3 regions of the Paenibacillus sp. GbtcB18 genome follow, and region 3 is predicted to be linked to each of the others. Evidence: predicted binding sites of a transcription regulator. Region 3 holds the regulator's gene; each other region holds the start of a gene.
What was found. Region 3 encodes Rex, which represses fermentation and respiration genes when NADH is low (regulators of the CRP and FNR family bind a similar motif). Its sites were predicted from a motif close to TTGTGAAATATTTCACAA; they were not measured.

Region 1 (5,916 bases), on a different contig from region 3:
AAATGCATCCCCTAGAATTTTATCGGATTTCACCCAGAAGGGACCACTCTCCACTCTAAGAGGTGCACCTCAATAGGGCGGAAGGCTTTTTTATACGGCGTCTTTTTTCACGATCATTTAGTTTAAATCAGATACGCAGGCTGTCATTCTCATTGAGGAGTCAATACGTTCATTTTTATACGGATTAATTTCCGCGGATCAAGCCAAACATAAACCCTTCGGTCCACTCATTTTCATCGACTCTATAAGCATCTATGTAAAAATCATCCGGAAATTGCTTAAAGCCCGGCAATTCTTTATATTTCTCGATCACAGCTTCGGCTTTCTCTTTGGAAGAATAGATACCGATTATTTTCGTGTTTTCGGTTTCATTCCATTCATAGCTATGTTGTAATAAGAAAACTGTTCTCATAGTTGTCCTTTACCTCCAAATTCGGGAGGCTGGTCCCCCATTAATTTTAAATACTCCTCATACGCTTCCTGAATTTTTCTCCGGCAAACTTCTTCCCATGTTTTTTTAAGTTCTGAGATTCTGGCCTCATCTGCGTCAGCCGGGATCATTTCACCGCCAAATCCAATCCATGCATCCATATCGAGTACTTCGCCGTATTCTCCTGCATAAGCAATTTCATAAGGGGCATAAGTAGAAGCCATGTACGCGCAGCCGTTATCAAAGCAGTGATATCCCGGCTCTCCTATGCCATTTTTGCAAAAGGAAGGCATTGCAGCCGCTTTGGCGGCATCAGACCATGTTTTCGAGCAATACAATTCCAGCACCAAATGTTTAATCGCCATTGACTGACCTCATTTTTCATATCATTCAAAGGATATTAAAGTGTTTTTATGCTTAATAATCTCGATGTAATCCTTACTAACATCATATAAAATATTTCACGGTTAAACATTAGGAAATTTTGTCGAAAATAAATCTTACATCCAGATACACAAAATAACACACCGCCATATAAAAAAGACCGGCCGCCCCCAAGGTTTCCCCCTCAGGACTTCCGATTCTGAATCTGTTTCATAACGCGGTCCAGCATACGGACCCGGACACCGGCGTCATCACGGTTATTTTATCCGCGGACAGGGACGGGATCCCACTGAAGGTCAAGGACAACGGTCCGGGCATCCCCGAAGAACACGCGGCACATGTGTTCGAGCGCTTTTACCGCAGCGATTCCTCCAGAACCCGCAAACACGGCGGCGCCGGACTTGGGCTGTCGATCACGAAGTCGATCGTCGAAGCCCACGGCGGTACGATCTCCGTCCGAAGCCGGGAAGGCGCCGGTTCGACGTTCGTGCTCATCTTCCCTGAAAACAGTGAAAGTAACGGCGGAAAAGTGTTAAAATAAACGGGATAAACAGAAAGGCGGAGAAGCGATGGTATACACGTTTACGATTCAGCCCGGCATCTACCACGCCTTCGAAGACGAGGCGGAGCAGATTGAACAATGCAAGGAATGGGGCCTTCTGTCCGGCAAGGCAGTCAAGACAAAAGCCTTTTTTTATAAGGGAAACGGACTGAACGTTCCCTGCACCATCGTCGGGTACACCGACAAAATGACGGCTGTCATCGAGCTTGACAACAAGCAGCAGCACTGCATCCATCCTTCCTATTTGAAGGAAATGCAGGCGGCGAATTACGGGCAGAGACAGTGGTCCTCCGGCGAAGCCGCCCCCGAAGCCGATGCTTCGGAAGAGAACGAGTCGGCCGGGAATGTGGAAACCGCGGCGGATGAGGCCGTCGAAACTTCGGCAAGTGCCTTGCAGCAAGCGCAGCCTGCCGCAGAGCCCGTGACGGCGCCACAGTCGGAGAGCATATCCGGACAAGCCGCTCCGGCCGGTCCCGACAAGCCCGCCGCCGCATCCGAAGCCGTCGATGCGCCTACAGCGAAGGCCAAGAAAGAAAAAGCGCCCAAGCTTCAGCTTCCGGAAGGAAAAGTGAAGATGACCGCTACGGTACAGGATTTCACGACGGTTCCCAATCATTTTTCCGATAACGACGATGAGGTCATCATTTACGAAAATGTGGCTATTGTGGAGCCGGAAACGGATATCGGCACCGCCTGGTCCAGCCATAGCGCGACGCTGAAAAAGCTGGAGCTCGAAGTCGGCGATACGATCACGTTCGAAGCCAAAATCGTGGCCAAGAAGCTGACGCGCTATCCCGTGCCTTACAAAATCAACAATCCCGCTAAAATCCAGAAAGAGCAGGAGTAGCAAATAGCACCGTCCAGACGCACGTTTCCCGTGCTTCCGGACGGTGCTTCTTCTTTTGATCATCCGTCAATATTTTGTCAACCATTCTTCACCGTTTACTCACAGGTATTGTGAAAATAATCACAGCTACGTGTGTAAGATAAACATAGAAGCATTTGGTTTGATTTTTCTAAGATCTCTTCGTTTTACAATCATTTCCCGGGGCGGTGAAAGCATGAAACCGTTTAAACGTCAGGAGAAACGGCTGATGATCCTCATGTTCGTCGTGGCCGCCGTTATGCTGCTTTCCTTTCTGCGCAGATTGTTTGCATAAGCCTGTATGAGCCTGCATACACCTGCATGTACCCGAAACAAGAACATTCCAGGGGGAGATGATGCACCGTGTTTCATTATGATCCTGTGCTGTACAGCCGCATACTCACCGAAGTCACGCTCGCGTTCCACATTATTTTCGCCACGATCGGTGTCGGCGTTCCGGTGATGATCGCTCTGGCCGAATGGACGGGCATCCGCAAGAACGACCGGTACTACACCCTGCTGGCCCGCCGCTGGGCGCGCGGCTTCGTCATTACGGTCGCCATCGGCGTCGTGACCGGAACGGCCATCGGCCTTCAGCTCAGCCTGCTGTGGCCGAGCTTTATGGAAATCGCCGGGCAGGCCATCGCGCTGCCCCTGTTTATGGAGACGTTCGCGTTCTTCGTCGAAGCGATTTTTCTCGGCATTTATTTGTATACCTGGGACCGGTTCAAGCCGAAACGGCATCTGATGCTGCTCATCCCGGTCGCCATCGGGTCTTCCGCCTCGGCCTTTTTTATTACGACCGTAAACGCGTTTATGAACACGCCGCAGGGTTTTACGCTTGAAAACGGCAAAATCACGAACGTGGACCCGATCGCGGCCATGTTCAACCCGGCGACGCCCACGAAAGTCTCCCACGTCCTCGCTTCGGCTTACATGACGTGCGCGTTCATTCTCGCGGCCATAGCGGCCTTCTCGCTGCTGCGCCGCAAAGGAGACCGGCTTTACGCCAAGAAGGCGCTCAAGCTTACGCTAACCGCGGGTCTCGTGTTCGCGCTGGCAACGGCCGCGATCGGCGACCTCTCGGGCAAGTTCCTGGCGGCGTATCAGCCCGAGAAGCTGGCGGCGGCCGAATGGCATTTCGAGACGCAGACCAAAGCTCCTCTGGTGTTCGGCGGAATTTTGACAGAGGACAAAGAAATCAAATACGGGCTGAAAATCCCGTACGCCCTGAGCATCCTCGCCGGCGGCAATCCCGGCTTTGAAGTCAAAGGACTGGATCAGATTCCCGACGAGCTGGAGCCTCCTCTCTATGTGCACTACTTCTTCGACGGCATGGTCACCATCGGGATGCTCACCATCGTGATCGCGGCTCTCTATCTGTGGCTCAGCCGCAGCAAACGCGCCTCGAAGCCGGCTCCGCGCTGGCTGCTCCGGGTAATCGTCGCCTGCGGACCGCTCTCCATGCTCGGCATCTGGCTCGGCTGGTTCTATGCCGAGGTAGGCCGGCAGCCGTGGATTCTCCGCGGCTATATGAAAGTGGCCGAAGCCGCCACAACGTCGGCCCATGTGGACACGATGCTGCTCCTGTTCTGTCTGCTGTATCTCGTCCTGGGTTTGACCGCGATAAAAGTGCTGTCCAAGCTGTTCAAAAACAACGACGTTGCGGATGAATTGATCGCATTCGGCGTTTTCGAGAAAAGGGGGCCCCTGGAATGAATCTGGAGCTGCTCGGCATTACCGTTCTGTGGGTGTTTCTGTTCGGCTACCTGATCGTGGCTTCCATTGACTTCGGAGCCGGTTTTTTCAGCTATTATTCCGTCGTTACGGGCAGCAAAAATATCACGCACCGCATCATCGAGCGCTATCTTTCTCCCGTCTGGGAAGTCACCAATGTATTTCTTATCTTCTTCTACATCGGCCTGGTCGGATTCTTTCCGGAAACCGCCCGCTATTACGGCACGGCGCTGCTCGTCCCGGGGTCCCTGGCGCTCATTCTTCTCGCACTACGGGGTTCCTACTACGCGTTCAGCACCTACGGGTCCAAAGACAACCAGTGGTACATGCTCATCTACGGGGCTACCGGACTGCTGATCCCGGCTGCTTTATCGACCGTGCTGGCCATTTCGGAAGGCGGCCTGATCGTGGAGACCGCCGGCCAAATCACCCTGGATTGGGGCGCCCTCCTGGGCAGCGTCTATACCTGGTCGGTCGTGCTGCTCGCTATCGTCAGCGTGCTGTACATCTCCGCCATGTTCCTGGCCTACTATGCGCATAAGGCGCAGGATAAGGCCGCTTTTGAAATCGTACGCGGGTATGCGCTTTTCTGGAGCATTCCGACCATTCTGGCCAGCGTACTCGTCTTTTTCGCGATCTCCCGGCATAACCCCGAACATTTCACCAAAATGCTCGATCTCGCCTGGATGTTCGTCGTCTCGTTCCTCTGTTTCCTGATTGCCGTCTACGCCGTCTGGAAAAAAAGACATTTGGGTCTCGGCTTCCTCTTCGTTCTGCTTCAGTTCGCCTTTGCTTTTTTCGGGTACGGAGCCTCCCATCTGCCTTATATACTGTATCCGTACATCACGATTCATGAAAATTTCACCAATCCCGCCATGGGCACGGCGCTTATTATCGCTTTTATCGCCGGCCTGCTGATCCTCATTCCTTCGCTTGTTCTGCTGATGAGACTGTTCCTGTTTGATGCGAGCTACGTTCAAGGAAACCGGGATAAGAAAGGATGATGCTGACGTGGAACATTTTATGATCATGTATGCTCCTCCCATTGTCATTGCGGTCTCGCTGCTCTTCTTGTTTCTGTGGGCACCACGGGCCAAAGATGTTACGGACGAGCCGGAAAGCGATCGACAGCGGCGTATGCACTAAATCTTTTCTGCCCTAGCCGTGCCGATTAGCCAACCCATTCTTATCATTGGCGAAAAGAAAGGCGATTCCCGTAAGAGAATCGCCTTTTTTATTTTACCTGCCGCTTACATGGTGATAATTTGCAGAAAACGATCATAAACTAGTATGTAAGAATAGATGAACGGAAGGAGGTGCCGACTCTATGTACTACGAAGAAGATCGCGAACCGTTTGAAGACGACGCAGCCGATAACGAGAACGAAGGATAAGCAATCCAGCCTCGAGCGGCCCCATGAAGCTCCATGAATGTGACACCCCGCTTCTTCTGCCTATTGTCTCCTCTTTGATTGTGCGTAACTCTTTCTCCCAGACGGCAAAAAAGCCCGTTCTCCGCTAACGGAAACGAGCTTATTTTTGTCTATGCTTTTTTGTTTTAAGCGGACTGCGGCCGCCCTTACTTCTCTTCGTTCAGGTAAACCGCTTTGCCGGTTTTCGCCGATTCGTAGATCGCTTCGAGAATCTCCGATACGACAAGCGCCTGTTCCGGCGTGACGACCGGATCTTTGTCGTTTTCGATCGCGTCGATCCACATGCGCATCTCCAGATCGGGTGCGTTCTCGGAAGCACCCTCGTAGAAGGCTACGCCGCCGCTGGAAAGCTCGATATTCTGCGTGTACAGGCGGCTGTTCTTCTCGCCGTTGATGCGCAGGCCGTCCTTCATGTCGGCTCCGCCTTCGGTACCGCTCAACGTACATTTCGCTTCGTCGACTTCAAGCGTATTCAGTGCCCAGCTCGATTCCAGAATGATCGTTGC
Region 2 (5,916 bases), on a different contig from region 3:
TAAAACCGAGGAAGAAGAGCCGGGAATCCGTCAGCGCGAAGATAACCTGAAGCGCGCGGAGGAAGCGGAGAAGCTGCGTCCTTATGTCGAGCACGCGGAAGCTTCGGCGAAAGCAGAGGCGGAGCACCGGGGGCGGATCGCTCAGGCAAAGGACCGCTCCAGCCAAGCCGAAGTGAAATTAGACACGGCTTTGCAGGCGTCCGAGCAGGCCCGGCAGGAGCTGGCCGGAAGCGAAGAGCCGCTGCTGATCCGGCTGGAGCATTTGAACCAGGCACTGGATCAGGAGCGTCAGCTTGCCGACCTTCACAAGCAGTGCGAAGGTCTCAAAACGAGCGAGGAACAACTGCTTTCGCAGCTTTCCGCGGTGAAAGAAGCATTCCGCAAGGAGCGGGAGACGAAGGAAAAGGCGCTGGGCAAGCAGGCGGAGCTGAAAGAAACACTGAAAAGCGTAGAGGTCGGCTACGAGCAGCGCAGCCTTCTCCAAGAAGCGTGTGACGCCAAAAGGGAGCTGGACATGCAGATGCGCCAGCTTCAGGAGCTGCGGCAGGAGACCGGCGTCAGACGCCGGTCGATGGAGGCCGGAGAGCGCGAGCTGGCGGTCCGTGCCGGGGAACTGACCGCTTGGACGGAACAGTTTGCCCGCTGGCTCGGTGAACTCGGCGCGGGCAGGACGGAAGCTCTGCAGCTGCGTCAACGGCTGGCGAAGCAGGAAGAAGCGGCGGCCGCAGTACTTCAGATCCGCAAACGGGAAGATCGCGAGCGCGAGCTGCGGAATCTGGCCGGGAAGCTGGCACACGAACTGCACGAAGGGCAGCCCTGCCCCGTATGCGGCGCTGTGGAGCATCCGGCTCCATACCGCGAAGAAGAAGAGGAGGCGGAGAAGGCTTCCCCCAGCGCAGAGGAATGCGAAACGCTCCTTCGCGCCATCCGGGAAGCCGGAATGGAGACGGACCGTCACGTTTTCGGCCTTGATAGTCTCGCCAAGCGGGCGCTTGAGCATGAGCGCGCCGGAACGGATCAGGCAAGCAAGCCTACCGCCGAATCCGCTTCCGGGGACGAGACCGACCATGCGGACGTCGAAGCGGCTCTCATGCTGGCGGAAGCGGCTGCGGCGGTTGGGGCGGATCTGGAGCTGCCGCTTGATAAGCTCACGGTAGGTACCGCGGATCTGACAGACGGCAAAGACGGCATATCGGCTGCGTCCGCAGAGGCGGCAGAATGCCTCGCCGCCACCGCTCGTATCCTGCAAGGCGAAGCCGGAATCTCTGAGGGCGAAGCGCTGCGGAATCTGGCCGCTTTCGAAGGGCCCCAAGCGGAGACCGCTCGTGTAGGCCGTTTGGCGGCAGAGCTCGAAGCGGGCTTCCAAGCCCTCCTGAAACGGCTGAAGCCGCTTGAAACCGGCATGCAGGCCGCCGAGGCGGAGCTGCGTTCGCAGCGCGCGGCCCTTCAGACCGACGAAGCCAAAGCGCAGGCTTTGGAGCAGAGCATCCGCGGCCGGGAAGACGCCTGGCGGAAGCGGTTCGGCGCCCGGGGCCTGGAGCTGGACACCGTGGAGGCTCGCCTGAAGCAGCTGGGCGAGCAGGAGCGCCAGGCGGAGGAGCTGCGCGGCCGCATCGAGAAGAGCATCCCGTTCATCGACGGGGTGCTCGCGAAGATCGAGCAGCTCCGCACCGAGGCGGCGGAGCTCGACAAAACCGCCCTGCAGCTCGCGACCAAGCTGCAGGGGCTGTCCCAGCTCGCCGCCGAGAAGGCGCAGCAGCTGCACGAGCGCGTCGGCGGGGAGCCGGTGCCGCGCCAGATCGCGGCGGCTCAGGCCGAGCTCGATGCGCTGCGCACCCGCGCGGAGCAAACCCGGCTCGCGCACGAGCAGGCCCGCCGCGAGCAGCAGGAGGCGGCCCGGGCGCTCAGCGCGGCCGAACAGGCCGCCGCATCCGCGGCCGGGCAGCTCGCAGAGGCGCGGGAGCGGCTGGACCGCGCGCTGAAGGCGTCCTCCTTCGCGGATGCCGACGCCGTACGGAGCGCGTACGTCGCCGAAGCGCAGCGCGCCGAGTGGAGCGCGGAGGCGCGGCGTCACCGCGAGCGCGAGCAGACGCTCCGCTCCCGGCTCGCTCAGCTGCGGGAGCAGCTTGCCGGGCGGACGGTCGGCGAAGAAGACTGGACCGGCATGCTGCACGAGCTGCGCGAAGCCCAGGAGCGCGACGAGGCCGCGCTCGCGGTCCGCGCCAAGGCGGAACGCGACTGCGAGGAGCTGCAGGCGAAGCACGAGCAGTGGCGCCGGCTGGAAGAGCGGCGCAGCGCGCAGCAGACCTTGCACGGCCGTCTGGCGAAGCTGCAGTCCGTGCTGAAAGCGAACGCCTTCGTCGAATTCCTCGCGGAGGAGCAGCTGATGCAGGTGAGCCGTGCCGCTTCGCAGCGGCTCGGGCAGCTCACCCGGCAGCGCTACGCGATTGAGGTGGACTCCGGCGGCGGCTTCGTGATCCGCGACGACGGATCCGGCGGGGTGAAGCGCCCGGTCGGCACGCTGTCCGGCGGCGAAACGTTCCTGACGTCGCTCGCGCTCGCGCTTGCCTTGTCGGCGCAGATCCAGCTCAAGGGCGAGGTGCCCCTGGAGTTTTTCTTCCTGGACGAAGGGTTCGGCACCCTCGACCAGGATCTGCTGGATATGGTGGTCACCTCTCTTGAGAAGCTCCATATGGACCGGCTAGCGGTCGGCGTTATCTCGCACGTGCCGGAGCTGAGGGCCCGGCTGCCGCGCAAGCTGATCGTCGAACCGGCCGAACCGTCCGGGCGCGGCAGCCGGGTAAGGCTGGAGCTGCTCTAAGGCCGGAGATCCTTAAACGGCCGCACCGCGAGGCCTGCCTGCGTTTTCAGGCCCGCGGGAACGCCCCTTTTTCATATAAACGCGATAACGGTATTCTGGTTTGTCCAAGAAACCGGCCAAGAAAGCACATTCCCCGTTTAACGGTGCGAGTGTGCTTTTTTTTGTAGGGTGGCCGGATCTGTTCACATTTCCTTCAAGTGATGATCACATCTGTTTCCTGTCCTGTGACTTTTCTCACATCTGACCGATACCGAAGACGTTTATACTAAGTATGTGCTTAATTTCACAAGTGGAACTTTTCAAAGAGCGACCAAGGTAGGGGGCGTTAGGTAATGAATCGCAGAAAATTGGTGCTTATCGGAAACGGAATGGCTGGAGTGGGTGTGATCGAGCAGATTTTAAAAATCAACACCGGCTTGTTTGATATAACGATTGTGGGGAGCGAGCCTCACCCGAATTACAACCGGATTCAGCTCTCTTATGTGCTTGAGGGCAGCAAAACGACGGATGAAATCGTCCTGAACGATTGGAACTGGTACCGGGAAAACGGCATTGAGCTTCTGACGGGGACGACAGCGACTGCGCTGGATACGACGGCCAAAACGGTTACGACCGACCGCGGGGATGTTCTTCCTTATGACGTGCTGATTTTGGCGACGGGCTCGAAGCCGTTCATTTTGCCGGTTCCGGGTGCGGATAAAGAGGGAGTCGTCGGTTTCCGCGACATTGCGGATTGCGAAGCGATGACGGAAGCGGCCCGGACTTATCGAAAAGCGGCCGTCATCGGCGGCGGTCTTCTCGGACTCGAAGCGGCCAAGGGCCTTTCGAAGCTGGGCATGGAAGTGACGGTCGTTCATCTGATGGACGATCTGATGGAACGCCAGCTGGACCCGGCTGCTTCGGGGATGCTGCGGGCGGAGCTGGAACGCCAGGGACTGCGTTTCGCGATGGGGAAACAGACGAAGGAGCTCACCGGCGGCGTGCGCGTCGAAGGGCTGTCGTTTACGGACGGAACCGTGCTGGAAACGGACTTTGTCGTCATGGCGGCGGGAATTAAGCCGAACAGCGCTCTGGGCGCGGCCGGAGGCCTGGAGGTCAACCGCGGAATCGTCGTGGACGATTTCATGCGGACCTCGGCGCCGGACGTGTATGCCGTCGGCGAATGCTGCGAGCACCGCGGCGTGTGTTACGGGCTTGTCGCCCCGCTTTTTGAACAGGGCAGCGTGCTCGCCAAGCATTTGTGCGGGACGCAGACGGCTCCTTACGAGGGAACGGTGCTGGCCACCAAGCTGAAAATATCGGGGGTGGACGTATTCTCGGCCGGCGAGTTTCTGGATCAACCGGATCTTACGATCGTCAAAATGCAGGATGACTGGAGAGGCGTTTATAAAAAAGTGCTCGTCCGCGGCAGCCGGATCGTAGGCGGCGTGCTGTTCGGCGATGTCAGCCAGGCGACCCAGCTTCAGCAGTGGATACGAAGCGGCCGCGAAATGACCGAAGATGTGCACGCCGCCCTGATGGGAACTACCGCAGGAGAGGAAAGCGGCGGCGGGGCGGAGCTTCTGGCCGACGATGATATCGTATGCGGCTGCAACGGGGTGACGAAAGGAACCATCGTGGAGGCAGTCCGCGAACAGGGTCTTAAGACAGTCGACGAAGTGAAAGCCTGCACCGGAGCTTGCCGCTCGTGCGGAGGCTGCAAGCCGCTTGTCGAGCAGATTCTGGCCGGCGTGCTGGGAGACGGCTACGAAGCGGGCGCAGCGGCCCATGGCATCTGCGGCTGCACGCAGCTCGGCCGGGATGAAATTGTCGCCGCCATGCGTGAGCGGAAGCTGACGACGACCCGGGAGACCATGGCCGCTCTCCAATGGAGCAACCCCGAGGGCTGCTCGAAGTGCCGGCCTGCGCTCAACTACTACTTGACGATGCTGTGGCCGGAAACCTACGTGGACGAGAAAGAATCGAGATTCGTCAACGAGCGTCTGCATGCGAACATCAACAAGGACGGCACGTATACGGTCGTACCGCGGATGTACGGCGGCTTAAGCTCGGCGGAAGAGCTGAAACGGATCGGCGATGTCGCCGTGAAATATAACGTCCGTGCCGTCAAAATGACCGGCGGGCAGCGGATCGACCTGATGGGCGTCCGCAAGGAAGATCTGCCGAAAGTCTGGGAAGAGCTTGGTATGCCATCGGGCTACGCGTACGCAAAAGCGCTCCGGACGGTCAAAACGTGCGTAGGCTCGACCTTCTGCCGGTTCGGCACCCAGGATTCGATGGGGATGGGTCAACTGCTGGAGAAGAAATTCGAACGGATCGACATGCCCGCCAAGTTTAAAATGGCCGTGAACGGCTGTCCGCGCAACTGTGCCGAATCGTGCACCAAGGATATCGGAATCGTCGGCAATGACGGCGGCTGGGAGATTTACATCGGCGGTAATGGGGGAATCAAACCGCGGCTTGCCGATCTTGCGGTAAAGGTGAAGACGGATGAGGAACTTCTGGAGATTACTTCGTCGCTGATCCAGTTTTACCGGGAAACCGCGAATTACTTGGAAAGAACATCGGATTGGGTTGAGCGGCTGGGATTGGCTTATATCCAAAACCAAGCGATCACGGATGAAGCGAACCGGCGGGAGCTTGTAAACCGCATGGAGATCGCCCTGACCCGCGCCCACGATCCTTGGCAAAAAGTGATCGGCGACCGCCAGCTCCGTCAGGAACTGTATGAAGGCGTCAATGTGCCGGTAGGGCCGCCGGCGGAATAAAGCGGATCTGACATACAGGGGCTGCCGAGCAGCCCCCCAAAAGGAGGAGAAATCGATGAACCAACAGCTTCAGGAAAAACCGGAAACCTACGTTTGCATCGGCAGACAGGGTGATTTTCCGGCCCGGCTGGGAAAGACCGTTTTCGTGGGAGAAGAAGAAATCGCCGTGTTTCATTTGACGGACGGCCGTCTCTTCGCACTCCAGAACCGGAGTCCTCACCGCAAAGGGGGGCCTCTCTGCGAAGGGATGGTATCGGGGGACCTGCTTTACGATCCTCTGTATGACTGGAAAATCAACCTGCTGGACGGTAAAGTGCAGGCGCCGGA
Region 3 (5,916 bases):
ATCTCGGTTTTTTACAGCGGGCCCTGCGCAAAACGGGTTACCCCGATTTTACCGGGCGTGTGTTGGATACGATAGACATGCTGAGAATTGTGTTTCCTTCTCTTCCGACTTACCAGCTCGGCATGGTGGCTTCGGCCTTCGGCATCGAACACGAGCGGCCCCATCAGGCCGACAGCGATGCGGACGTTACGGCGGAAATCTGGACGATGAGTCTGGACAGGCTTCTGTCCCTGCCCCTATTGACGGTCCAGCGGCTGGCTCAAATCATGCCGGCCGAGACGAGCGATCTCGGCTGGTTTATGTCTGAAATCGCCCGTTTCAAGGAACAGCAGACTCCCTTGGACCAGTCGATTCACCAGTATTACCGCCAATTCGCGCTGAATGTGCAGGACTGGGGGGACGAAGATCCGGTACGCGACGAGAACGATGTGCTGGAATTGAGCAACTCTTTTGAAGACGTTTACGATCAGGTCAAAGAAGCTTTGAAAGCGAAGTTCGAGCATTTCGAAAGCCGCGAAGCCCAGGAAATCATGATTCATGAAATCGAGGAAGCCTTTCAGAACGACCGGCACCTCATGATCGAAGCCGGCACAGGCACGGGCAAATCGCTCGGATATTTGATCCCGTCTCTCTATTACGGGATTAAGAATGACGAGAAGGTGGTCGTCAGCACGCATACGATCAACCTGCAAGAGCAGCTGCGTGAACGGGATATTCCGCTACTTCACGACATTTTCCCGGTAAATTTCAAAGCGTCGGTTCTCAAAGGCCGCAGCCACTACTTGTGCCTCCGCAAGTTCGAGAACCGCATCTCCATGCAGGAGTTCGATACGGGCAAGGAGGATGCCATTACGGCCGCCCAGATGGTCGTCTGGCTGAGCCAGACGCAGACCGGCGACGAGGAGGAACTGCATTTCGGGAACAAGGGGGCCGCTTTCTGGCATACCGTATCCAGCGATGCGGAGTCGTGTCAGAACCGGCACTGTCCGTGGTTCAAAAAATGCTTTTATCACCGTGCGCGCCATGACGCCAACAATTCGGACGTCGTCATTACGAACCACTCGCTGCTGTTTACCGATATGAAGGCCGAGAACCGGGTGCTGCCGGCTTATAAGCATCTCGTTCTGGACGAGGCCCATCATTTCGAAGAAGTGGCTAGCAAGCATCTGGGCAAGGAGCTTCACTACCTGGGGCTCACGAATCAGCTTCTCTGGCTGTTTAAGGACAGCCGGAACGGACAGCTGCCGGCGCTTCGCACGAAGCTTCAGCGGTATGACGACGATTACCGGGCGGCTACCTGGATGAACGGAATCGACAACCTTTTCCCGAAAACTTTGCTCATCAAGGAAGCTTGGGACTTACTCTGTGAAAAGTTTTACGAGCTGCTCCAGACGAATTCCGAGCCGGGCCAAATCGACCCCGGTTCCCTGGTGGTGCGTCTGAAAAAAGAATCGCTTCCTTCGAACTGGAGCGATTTCACGGATCTCGAGGAGATTTTGGAACAGCACATCCAAGAAGTGTATAAATCCGTGGATTCGCTCGTGCAGGATTTGAAAGAAGTGCAGGAAGAATACGACGTCCAGAGCTTCGTAACCGATCTCGGCGGCGTGGCGAAGGAACTGCAGGCAGCGAAGGAGACGCTCCGCTTCTTTATGAAGATGGCGGACGATAACTTCGTTTACTGGGTAGAAGCGGGGACGTACAACAAAAGCCGTTCGATCAACCTGATCTCCGTGCCGATGGACGTAAGTCCGCTTATCCGCGAACATTTCTTTGACAACAAAGAGAGCGTTATTCTCACATCGGCCACCCTCTCGGTCAATAAATCGTTCCAGTATTCGGCGGATCAGCTGGGGCTGAAACTGCCGGCCGAAGCAGAGGAGAATCCGAAGCTGAAAACCGTCCAGCTCCCGTCTCCGTTCCAGTACCGGCAGCAGGCTCTTGTCTGCATACCGCGGGACTTCCCGATGATCCGGGGCCGCAGCGGCGAAGAGGAGTTCCTCAAAGCGCTGACGGAGTCGCTTACGGATGTGGCCGTGGCTACGCGGGGGAGGATGCTCGTGCTGTTCACTTCGAACCGGATGCTGAAGCTTGCCCACGCGGTTCTGAAGGAGAATCTCCGCCCGCACGGCATCCATGTGCTCGGCCAAGGGGTGGACACCGGCAACCGCAGCAAGCTGACTCGGCTCTTCCAAGAGCATAAAGCGTGCGTGCTGCTCGGCACGAGTTCATTCTGGGAAGGGGTGGACATTCCCGGAGAAGCCTTGACTTGTCTGGCCATCGTACGGCTGCCTTTCCAGCCGCCGAACCATCCGCTGGTTGAAGCGAAGAGCGAAAACCTGAAAAAACGGAATCAGAACCCGTTCATGAAGCTGTCGGTGCCTCAGGCCGTCATCCGATTCAAGCAGGGCTTCGGCCGACTTGTACGCAGGGCTTCGGACAAAGGGATTGTGCTGATTTACGATACGCGTGTCATTGAGACGCAGTACGGGAAGCACTTTCTTTACTCCCTGCCGGGACCGAAGATTGAGCATATGCCTGTAGAGCGCATCGTACCGAGAATTCAGGAATGGATGGGAGAGAATTCGCTTGAAGTCACTTAAAATATCCGAGGCGGTCGTCAAACGGCTGCCGATCTATCTGCGTTTTCTTAATGAACTATCAAAGAAAAACGTATTAACGGTTTCGTCCCAGGATCTGGGGCAGAAACTGAATCTGAACCCGGCCCAAATCCGCAAAGATTTGGCTTACTTCGGTGAATTCGGTAAGAAGGGGATCGGTTACGATGTGACCTATCTTATCGAGAAGATCCGGCAGATTCTGAAGCTTGACCGCCAAATACCGGTTGCCCTCGTGGGAGCCGGTAACCTGGGGCGGGCGCTGTGCAACTATAACATCTACTTGCGCGATCAGATGAAAATAACGGCGATTTTCGATTCGTCGCCGGACAAGATCGGCCAGGTCATCAATAACATGAGCGTTCTGCCCATGGAGCATCTGGCCGATGTTATCCGGGATTCCAGCATTCGAATCGGCATCATAACCGTTCCGGCGCCGGAAGCGCAGAATGTCGCCAACCAATTCGTAAAGGCGGGGATCGAAGCGATTCTGAACTTCGCTCCGTCTATTCTGAAAGTACCCGAGGAAATCCGCGTGCATCATGCGGACTTTACGGCAGAGCTCCAGAGCCTGGCCTATTACCTTCCGGAATGAGCAAGTGAGGGTTTTGGTCTTGAAAACCAGAAAAACCGCTATATGGGCCGTTTGGGCCGTATGGCGGTTTTTTAATGGAACTCGCTATTTGATTTACATGTTATACGAAGAACTTAAACAACACGGTGTACAGCACGTAAGACAGAATGATGCTGATCGGAATCGTAATGATCCAGGTAACGATCATGCGCGTTACGGTACCCCATTTCACCTCATGAAACCGGAGTACGGAACCCGAACCGATGATCGCGGAGGAAATCACGTGAGTCGTCGAAAGCGGCATCCCCATGTGCGTGGAGGTCTGAATCACGATGGAGGAAGTCAAATCCGAAGCGAATCCGTTGATCGGCTCGATTTTGATCAAGTTTTTGGAGATCGTCTTGATGATCTTCCAACCTCCGATCGAGGTACCGAGACCCATTGCGGTCGCAGCGGCGATTTTCACCCACAACGGCACATCCATGGTTGTCTGGGCTCCGGCAGCGACGAGTCCGAATACGATAATGCCCATCGCTTTCTGAGCGTCGTTCCCCCCGTGGGAGAAGGACAGCAGCCAGGCGGACAGGATCTGGAAGAACTTGAAAACACGGTTCAGCTTCGAACGGGATTTGTTGCCCGTCAGGATGACCAGGTATTTGATGATCGTCATGATGATATAGCCGGCCACAAATGCGACAATCGGCGAAAGTACCAGAATCAGCACGATCTTGCCGAGACCGCCCCATTTGACGTAGTCGGCTCCCGCCCCGGCCAGCACGGCTCCGACAATGGATCCGATGAGGGTATGGGAAGAAGAGGATGGAATGGCAAAATACCAGGTAACCAGGTTCCAGATGATGGCGGAAAGCAAGGCCGCGATGACGATAAATTCGCCGTGGTTGATCTTGGACGGGTCCGCGATTCCGCTGCCGATCGTCTTGGCCACTTCCGAAGAATACAAGGCACCGACGAAGTTCAAACATGCGGCGGATATAATGGCCACTTTCGGGCTCATCGCACGCGTAGAGATCGAAGTCGCTACCGCGTTGGCCGTATCGTGGAAACCGTTGATGAAGTCAAAGGCAAGAGCGAGAAAAACGATCGCAATCAAGGTAATAAGAACTGTTGTCGTCATGAAATCCTCCTAAACTGCTGGGCTTACGAGTAGCGCAGCACGACGCTTTCCAAGATGTTGGCAACGTCTTCACATGCATCGGTGGTCTGTTCGAGACGTTCATAAAGTTCTTTAAGCTTGAAATCTTCGTAAGGATCGCGTTTGGTGATAAAAATTTCACGGATGCCTTCGCGCATCAGGCGGTCGGCTTCGTTTTCAAGCGCATTGATTTCAACCGTATGTTGCGGGATCTGCATGTACTTCTTTTTGGAAAGAAGTTTGAAGGCATCGAGCATATGTTGGCAGCTGGACACGATCACGGCGGAGAATTCCTGCATAACCTTGTCTGTCTGGCTGATGTTGAGATAGTCAAAACGTGCTGCTGTCGCTTCAATGCCGTCCAGTACGTCGTCGAGCTTGGAAGCCAGCTCCATAATATCTTCACGGTCAAGCGGAGTGATAAAGACTTTGTTCAGCTCTTTAAAGATTTCGTGGGTGATCTGATCGCCTTTGCTCTCAATGTCTTTGATCATCTGGAAAAAGTTTTCCGGAATTTTATCTCCCATCATCGCGTTTCTGAACATCTGGGATGCATGGAGTGTGTTTTCTGCCGCCCGTATGAGCAGGTTTAAAAAATCGACGTCTCCTCTTTTACTGCTAAAAAGCGATGCCATTACGGTTCCTCCTAGTGATTCGATTGTAAAGATTCCGTGAAGTTAAGTTTAATGTATGTAGAATTTTGTAGCTTAAACTCACAAACTTAAAAATATCATAACATTTCCCCAGAAAGCAATCACTGGTTGAGCGTTTTTTCAATTGTTTGCTTCGCTTGATTTTAAACAAGTGACGTTGTACATTGAAAAGATAAGAATAACTGCCGATTTCGGCGGATTTATACGGAATGAGGGCTAACGGATGAAAAAAACGATTATCATAAACGGCTTGTTCGTAACCGGGGACGCCGCCGCTCCCGTAATCGAAGGCTGTATGGTTATGGAAGGGAATCAGCTTACATATATAGGAAAGGATGCGCCGCAACCGCTGGAAACTTATGACGAAGTCATTCGCGGGGACCGCAAGCTCTACATGCCGGGCCTCGTTAATACGCACGGCCATGCGGCGATGACTTTGCTGAGAGGCTACGGAGACGATCTCGCCCTCCAGGTATGGCTGGAGGAGAAGATGTGGCCGATGGAAGGCAAGTTCACGGCGCAGGATGTGCGCTACGGAACGCTTCTGGCCATTCTGGAAATGATCAAAGGCGGCACGACGACATTTGTCGACATGTACGACCATATGAACGAAGTGGCCCAGGCCGTATCAGACTCCGGTATGCGTGCGCGCCTGACCCGCGGTGTCATCGGACTGTGTCCGGCCGACGTTCAGGAAGCCAAGCTCCGTGAAGCGATCGCATTCGCGAAGGACTGGAACGGTGCCGCGAACGGACGCATTACGACGATGATGGCCCCGCACGCTCCTTACACGTGCCCGCCGGATTATATCGAACGGTTTGTCCAGGCCGCCCACGATTTGGACCTGCCTATTCATACCCATATGTCCGAGACGTTAAAAGAAGTGGAAGCCAACGTGGAGCAGTACGGCGCACGACC

Region 1: the regulator Rex is predicted to act here: its motif matches at 2,332-2,349, upstream of KVT34_RS16160 (cytochrome ubiquinol oxidase subunit I).
Region 2: the regulator Rex is predicted to act here: its motif matches at 3,093-3,110, upstream of nirB (nitrite reductase large subunit NirB).

Annotation. Positions count from the first base shown of each region.
Region 1 is NZ_JAGXJX010000005.1:76,636-82,551, reverse strand. It holds gene KVT34_RS16180 (DUF7336 domain-containing protein) at 185-412, opposite strand; gene KVT34_RS16175 (hypothetical protein) at 409-795, opposite strand; partial or broken gene KVT34_RS16170 (sensor histidine kinase) at 1,011-1,355, shown strand; gene KVT34_RS16165 (hypothetical protein) at 1,384-2,223, shown strand; gene KVT34_RS16160 (cytochrome ubiquinol oxidase subunit I) at 2,605-3,960, shown strand; gene KVT34_RS16155 (cytochrome d ubiquinol oxidase subunit II) at 3,957-4,982, shown strand; gene cydS (cytochrome bd oxidase small subunit CydS family protein) at 4,990-5,124, shown strand; gene KVT34_RS16145 (Gfo/Idh/MocA family protein) at 5,557-5,916, opposite strand, start outside.
Region 2 is NZ_JAGXJX010000002.1:487,037-492,952, reverse strand. It holds gene KVT34_RS07540 (AAA family ATPase) at 1-2,821, shown strand, start outside; gene nirB (nitrite reductase large subunit NirB) at 3,154-5,589, shown strand; gene nirD (nitrite reductase small subunit NirD) at 5,645-5,916, shown strand, end outside.
Region 3 is NZ_JAGXJX010000001.1:274,849-280,764, forward strand. It holds gene dinG (ATP-dependent DNA helicase DinG) at 1-2,603, shown strand, start outside; gene KVT34_RS01435 (redox-sensing transcriptional repressor Rex) at 2,590-3,213, shown strand; gene KVT34_RS01440 (inorganic phosphate transporter) at 3,314-4,327, opposite strand; gene KVT34_RS01445 (DUF47 domain-containing protein) at 4,351-4,980, opposite strand; gene KVT34_RS01450 (amidohydrolase) at 5,222-5,916, shown strand, end outside.